DNA from 3 places in the Peribacillus sp. RS7 genome. Region 3 is predicted to be linked to each of the others. Evidence: riboswitches for the same ligand, from Rfam matches in the RefSeq annotation. Region 3 holds a riboswitch; each other region holds the start of a gene.

Region 1 (2,272 bases), 200 kb from region 3:
CTTGATATCGAAGCGGTAGCTGACATTGCCCACAATGCCGGGATACCTTTAATCATTGATAATACCTTCGCTACACCGTATCTATGCAGACCAATTGATTTTGGAGCGGATATTGTCATCCATTCCGCTACAAAATGGCTTCTGGGAAATGGAACCACTTTAGGCGGTGTCATCGTGGATGGAGGGAAGTTCGATTGGAACTCACCAAACTACCCTGGCTTTACGGAGCCTGATCCAAGTTACGACGGTCTGGTATACGCCGAGGCAGTTGGACCAGCCGCTTTTATAACGAAAGCCCGAGTGCAGTTACTTCGTGATTTAGGCCCTGCGCTAAGTGCCCAAAGCGCATTCCAGTTTACGCTTGGACTTGAAACGCTGCATGTAAGGATGAAAGAGCATCTTTCGAACACGAAGTCTGTACTTCAATATTTGAAAAATCACCCTGCCGTGACTTGGGTTTCGCATCCTTCTAATGAGGATCATCCCGATAAAGCCCTTGCGGATAAATATTTGCCCAAGGGAGCAGGATCCGTTGTGACTTTTGGAATTAAGGGAGACCGCGAAGCCGGGGCGAAACTTATCAATTCGGTGGAATTATGGTCCCATGTAGCGAATGTAGGGGATGCGAAGAGTTTGATCATCCACCCTGCCAGTACGACCCATCAGCAATTGAATGATGCAGGTCTGGCGAAAGCGGGTGTGCGTGCTGATCAAGTCCGTTTATCCATTGGGATTGAAAATGTAGAGGATTTAATAGAAGATTTGGAGCAGGCAATTGAAAAAGCGACGAATATCGTCTCCTTGACTTCTAAAACGGTTTAAGCAAAAAGTCCTGGGCATTCTTGAACTAGAAATATTATACATTGCGCTCCTTTTTTATCTATGATAAAATTTCAACATACTAAAGAACTTAATGATATACAAATATTCTATATATTAGCTCTTATCAAGAGAGGTGGAGGGATGTGCCCGATGAAACCCGGCAACCGACAAGGAGATTTCCTTGGAAAGGTGCCAATTCACACAAAGTTTAATCACTTTGGAAGATGAGAGGAAGGCCTGTTTCTTCACCTGCCTTTCTGCTCATGCAGAAAGGTTTTTTCTATTTCAGTAGGAAAAACCTTTGCATGAACTGCAAAATTGGTAGGGGAAACAGATAATAATGTAGAGAAATTAACTAAGTTCATAGGTTTTATTGGATAAAAGAGGTGAGGATTAATGATTACATTGACAAAAGTCAGTAAGCTGTTCCGAACAGGAAAAGGAAGCAGTGAGACGATCAAGGCTGTAAATAATGTGAATGTTGAAATAAATAAAGGCGAGATTTTCGGTATTATTGGTTATAGTGGAGCGGGGAAAAGTACTTTGATCAGGATGCTCAATGGATTGGAAACACCGACAGAAGGATCCGTTGTGGTGGCTGAGAAGGAAATTTCAAAAATTAAAGGTGCTCAGCTTCGTAAGGCCCGTCAAGAAATCAGCATGATTTTCCAACATTTCAATCTATTATGGTCCAGAACCGTTCAGGAAAATATATCCTTCCCGTTGGAAATTGCTGGAGTTTCAAAATTTGAACGCACCAAACGTGTGAACGAATTGATCAAGTTAGTCGGACTGGAAGGCAGAGAAAAGGCATATCCTTCGCAATTAAGCGGAGGGCAAAAGCAACGGGTGGGAATAGCCAGGGCTCTAGCGAATGATCCTAAAGTGCTGCTGTGTGATGAAGCGACTTCTGCCTTGGATCCGCAGACTACCGACTCTATACTCGAATTGCTTGTTGACATCAATCAGCGTCTCGGGTTGACGATTGTCTTGATAACACATGAAATGCATGTAATACGTAAAATCTGTCATCGTGTGGCTGTGATGGAAAGCGGGCAAGTTGTTGAACAGGGACCTGTCCTGGATGTTTTCAAGAATCCTAAAGAACAAATGACGAAGCGTTTCGTGCAACAGGTGACGGAACCAGAAGAAACGAAAGAAACGATGGACCATCTGCTCGAACGCTTTCCTGCAGGCAAAGTGATTCAATTGACTTTTGTAGGTGATCATGCAGAAAGCCCGTTGATAACTAAGCTCGTACGTAACTTCGAGTTGGATGTCAATATCGTTCAAGGTAAAATATCGCAAACCAGAAGCGGTTCATATGGAACGTTGTTTATCCATCTTGATGGCAAAGAGGATGAAATGCTCCGCGCAATCGAATTCATTAAAGCACAGCAGGTAGGCGTGGAGGTGATTACTCATGCTTGAAGAATTATTGCCGAATGTT
Region 2 (2,272 bases), 2.0 Mb from region 3:
CAAGCAGCCAGAGGAATCATCATTGGTTCACCGGTATATAAGGCTTCTTATACAGGGGTATTAAAAGCCTTGATTGATTTGCTGCCAGAAGGAGCTTTTAAGGGGAAGCCAGTGCTGCCCATTATGATTGGCGGAAGTAACAGGCATTTATTGGCGATTGATTATGCGCTTAAACCATTAATTTCAATATTAAAAGGCGAGCCGTTGCAGGGCATATATTTTGTGGATAAGGAAATAGATAAACAGAATTCAGAAAACCCGATCAATGACTTGAATTTAGTTGATCGCGTTCAGAGTCAGGTTCAAGAATTTATAGAAGCGATTCAGTTAAGAAATTAATAAGTAATCGACTTCAATAAAAGGAATGGAATTCAAGTAATTACTTTTTCAATGAATGACAGGCATCAATAATAGCTTAATAATGAAAATAGACTCATTTTTTGGAGACTTTATCTAAAAAGACGAGTCTATTTTCATATTTAAATGAACATAAAATCATGAATGGAATAGTGTGTATAAAAATAACAGTTCCTCCATAATATTAAACCAAGTTATTTTATAAGAAAACTCCATTGACAAGGATTAAATATATGTTAATATTTAAAATAATAAAACTTATCCAGAGCGACGGAGGGAATTGGCCCTTTGAAGTCCAGCAACCTGCATGATGGATGCAAGGTGCTACCTCCAACAAAATGTTGATCATTTTGGAAGATAAGGTAAAGAATATTTACCTTGAAATCTTTCCATCATGGAAAGATTTTTATTTTTCGCAAAATTCTTTGGGAAACCATAACAATTTAAGGTTGTTTGGAATTATATAAATTTAATAAATTCATTTAATCAGCGGTGAAATAATATATTCGCGGATTTTCTTAAAGGAGGAACAGGTTTGGATAAAGAGAATCAGCTTGAAGAAATATTTGAACGACTTCAAGAAATGCTTAATTCAATGAAGTATGGATCGATTACACTTATTGTCCAAGATGGTAAAATCATTCAAATGGAAAGAAATGAAAAACTAAGAATTAAATAAGGTATCTGCTGACTAGAAAAACTAGAGGCGGGTTTAACTGATATAAAGAGAGTATTGGTTAGATTCGTCTCTTTTTCCTAGGGTCATTTAAACTGGGGAAGATTATAACGGGCATTGATCAAAAGTAACTCTAACCAGCGACATACAGCAAGTTCTTAGAGGGGGCTACAAAGTTGGCTGCATTAATAAACTATGAAAATTTCAACACCGGGGATTTACCTGTATTTCCTGAAGATAGTGAGACAAAAGGTGCTTTGGAAGTACTGCAATGGGCGAATGACCATTATGGAAACAAACTGATATATGCGTGTAGTTTCGGTATAGAAGGCATCGTGCTTACGGATTTATTGGCGAAGGTCAATCCCTCGGCAAAAATAGTTTTCCTTGATACAGATGTTCATTTTGAGGAAACTTACCAATTGATCGATCAAGTGAAAAAGCGATATCCAAATCTTTCAATCGAAATGAAGAAACCAGCATTGACGCTTGAAGAACAGGCAGCGGAACATGGGGATGAATTATGGCTTAGCGATTCCAATAAGTGCTGTAACATCCGTAAAATCACTCCGCTTACAGATGTGCTTTCAACGGCAACAGCCTGGCTTTCGGGACTACGGAGGGAGCAATCTGAAACAAGGGCTCTGACAGAGTATATCAATAAGGATAATAAGTTCAAGTCAGTAAAAATATGTCCACTCATACATTGGACATGGAAAGATGTTTGGCGTTATGCCCACAAAAATGGACTTCCATATAATATCCTGCATGATAATGGATATCCAAGCATTGGTTGTAAAACATGTACGGCACCTGCCTTCAATGCAGATGATTTACGCTCAGGCCGTTGGCAAGGAGCCCAAAAAACGGAATGCGGATTGCATTTATCTTAAATAAATAGAAATTATAGGCTTAAATAAATAGAAACCATAGGGGGAAATTAGCATGACAATCAGTTTACCGCACGGAGGAACACTAATCGATCTTTGGGAACCAAAATATGATTTTAGTAAAATAACAAAGTCAATTGAAATTGACGAAATAGCTTTAAGTGATCTTGAATTGATAGGCACTGGTGCCTACAGCCCGATCAAAGGTTTCTTTACTAAAAGTGACTATGAGACAGTTGTCAAGGATATGAGGCTTAGCAGCGGCCATGTATGGAGCATCCCGATTACGCTGCCTTTGAACGTTGAAGTTGCAGAAACTCTTACTATAGGTGAAGAGGTAAAGCTGACT
Region 3 (2,272 bases):
GGCCAGCGGCAACGATGTTTTTCGCAACGTAACGCGCTGCATATGCCGCAGAACGGTCAACTTTAGTAGCATCCTTACCAGAGAATGCACCACCGCCGTGACGAGCGTATCCGCCGTACGTATCAACGATGATTTTACGTCCAGTAAGACCAGCATCCCCTTGAGGTCCGCCAATTACGAAACGGCCGGTCGGGTTGATGAAGTACTTAGTTTGAGCATCGATCAATTCAGCTGGAACAACTGCTTTAATCACATGTTCTTTTATATCGGCTTGAATTTGTTCAAGCGTAATTTCTGCATCATGCTGTGTAGAGATAACGATCGTATCTACACGTACAGGACGGTTATTCTCATCATACTCCACAGTTACCTGTGTTTTACCATCAGGGCGTAAGTAAGCAAGAGTTTCATCTTTACGAACTTTAGCCAAGCGGAATGAAAGTTTATGTGCCAATGAAATCGGAAGTGGCATAAGCTCTTCTGTTTCATTACAAGCAAATCCGAACATAAGACCTTGGTCCCCTGCACCGATTGCATCGATTTCTTCCTCTGACATGTTTCCTTCACGAGCTTCCAATGCTTTATCGACGCCAGCTGCGATATCGGCAGACTGCTCATCAATGGAACTCAATACAGCACAAGTTTCAGCATCGAAACCATATTTCGCACGTGTGTAGCCAATTCCTGCAATGGTATCACGAACGATACGCGGAATATCCACGTAAGCGGATGTTGTAATTTCACCAGCAACAAGCACAAGACCTGTTGTTACACTTGTTTCACACGCAACACGTGCATTTGCATCCTTAGCAAGGATAGCATCTAAAATGGAATCTGAAATCTGATCACAAATTTTGTCCGGATGGCCCTCTGTAACAGATTCAGAAGTAAATAGACGTTTCTTTGACATCATATTTCCTCCTTGGAAGTTAGTATGTTGTAGGCATAAGCCTGATTTTTTACGGAACTCGTTTCCCTCATTAGTTTCAACTATAGACACAGAATTACTTATAAATACACAAAAACCTTCCCTGGCAAATGAGGAAAGGTTTAAAATTCTGTCTTCTATCCTTTCACTCTTATCGTTCAAGGGTTTTTTACCTTGCTCAGGTTAGCACCATCACCACTATTCCTTGAAGAACCATCGCTTTATTTTCGGCGATCGATCTTGGAGTCAAGTTCAATATGGCAGGTTGCTGGGTTTCAAAGGGCCTGTCCCTCCACCAACTCGGGATAAGAGAATCCGTACAATTTAAGATAATATCGTATCAGGTTGGAACTTGTCAATGTTTTTCTAAAAAGAACATATCCGCCCACTTGAAAAAATGGGTTGTTTCAGCGTCTTCAAAGGGTTTCCAAGGCAGAAGGCGAATAGAAATGTTGAAAATTGCCATTAATAATAGAAAATAAAGCATACTAACAGGAATGGCCAATTAGAAATATGTTGCTTAATTACTTCCTATTTAAAATAAAATTTTCACTCCATGTAAGTATATGCAATTGTATTGACTCGGTTCCTGCGCCTTAATAAGGAAAATTGATTAACGAAACCAGTTGAAAATAATCACAAATTAAAAGAAATAGTATAGACTATTTAAATGAATGTGTTATACTAATTGTAATATAAAAACTTAAACAAAGGAAGGTACCTCATATATGAATTCTGTAGATGTTTCTAATGAGTTACACCAGTTATTAACAGGAAACAATGTTCAAACTCAACTTTCAGTTCCTCAATTGGTCGAAAAAGTATTAAGCAGAAATGAAGGCGTACTAACATCAACTGGTGCAGTAAAAGCTGAAACCGGCAAGTATACTGGTCGTTCACCTAAAGATAAATATATCGTGGAAGAAGCATCCGTTAAGGATAAAGTCGATTGGGGTTCAGTGAACCAGCCAATTTCTGAAGATGTTTTCAATAAACTATATAATAAAGTAGTTGACTACCTAAAAGCAAAAGAAGAGATTTTCGTTTTCAAAGGTTTCGCTGGTGCAGACGAATCATCACGTCTTCCCATCCGAGTTGTTAATGAATATGCTTGGCATAATCTTTTTGCCCATACTTTGTTCATCCGTCCGAACGAAGAGGAATTAAGAGGTCACGAAGCTGAATTCACAATTCTTTCGGCACCTAATTTCAAAGCAGACCCAGAAGTGGACGGGACTTCATCCGAAACTTTCATCATCGTTTCATTTGAACGCCGTACCATCCTGATCGGCGGAACGGAATATGCAGGAGAAATGAAAAAATCGATCTTCTCGATCATGAACT

The links. A riboswitch is a leader RNA that binds a small molecule or an ion and turns the genes downstream of it on or off. The one in region 3 is predicted to bind S-adenosylmethionine.
Region 1: it holds a riboswitch for S-adenosylmethionine, as region 3 does, so the genes downstream of both, ACDZ29_RS08425 (methionine ABC transporter ATP-binding protein) here and metK (methionine adenosyltransferase) in region 3, are expected to answer to the same signal.
Region 2: it holds a riboswitch for S-adenosylmethionine, as region 3 does, so the genes downstream of both, ACDZ29_RS24735 (YezD family protein) here and metK (methionine adenosyltransferase) in region 3, are expected to answer to the same signal.

The regions. Positions count from the first base shown of each region.
Region 1 is NZ_CP168135.1:1,615,881-1,618,152, reverse strand. Features, by position in the region: gene ACDZ29_RS08430 (O-acetylhomoserine aminocarboxypropyltransferase/cysteine synthase family protein) at 1-822, shown strand, start outside; SAM riboswitch class I at 941-1,053, shown strand; gene ACDZ29_RS08425 (methionine ABC transporter ATP-binding protein) at 1,219-2,253, shown strand; gene ACDZ29_RS08420 (methionine ABC transporter permease) at 2,246-2,272, shown strand, end outside.
Region 2 is NZ_CP168135.1:4,982,338-4,984,609, reverse strand. Features, by position in the region: gene ssuE (NADPH-dependent FMN reductase) at 1-339, shown strand, start outside; SAM riboswitch class I at 613-721, shown strand; gene ACDZ29_RS24735 (YezD family protein) at 893-1,036, shown strand; gene ACDZ29_RS24730 (phosphoadenylyl-sulfate reductase) at 1,222-1,926, shown strand; gene sat (sulfate adenylyltransferase) at 1,979-2,272, shown strand, end outside.
Region 3 is NZ_CP168135.1:1,413,951-1,416,222, forward strand. Features, by position in the region: gene metK (methionine adenosyltransferase) at 1-913, opposite strand, end outside; SAM riboswitch class I at 1,077-1,240, opposite strand; gene pckA (phosphoenolpyruvate carboxykinase (ATP)) at 1,657-2,272, shown strand, end outside.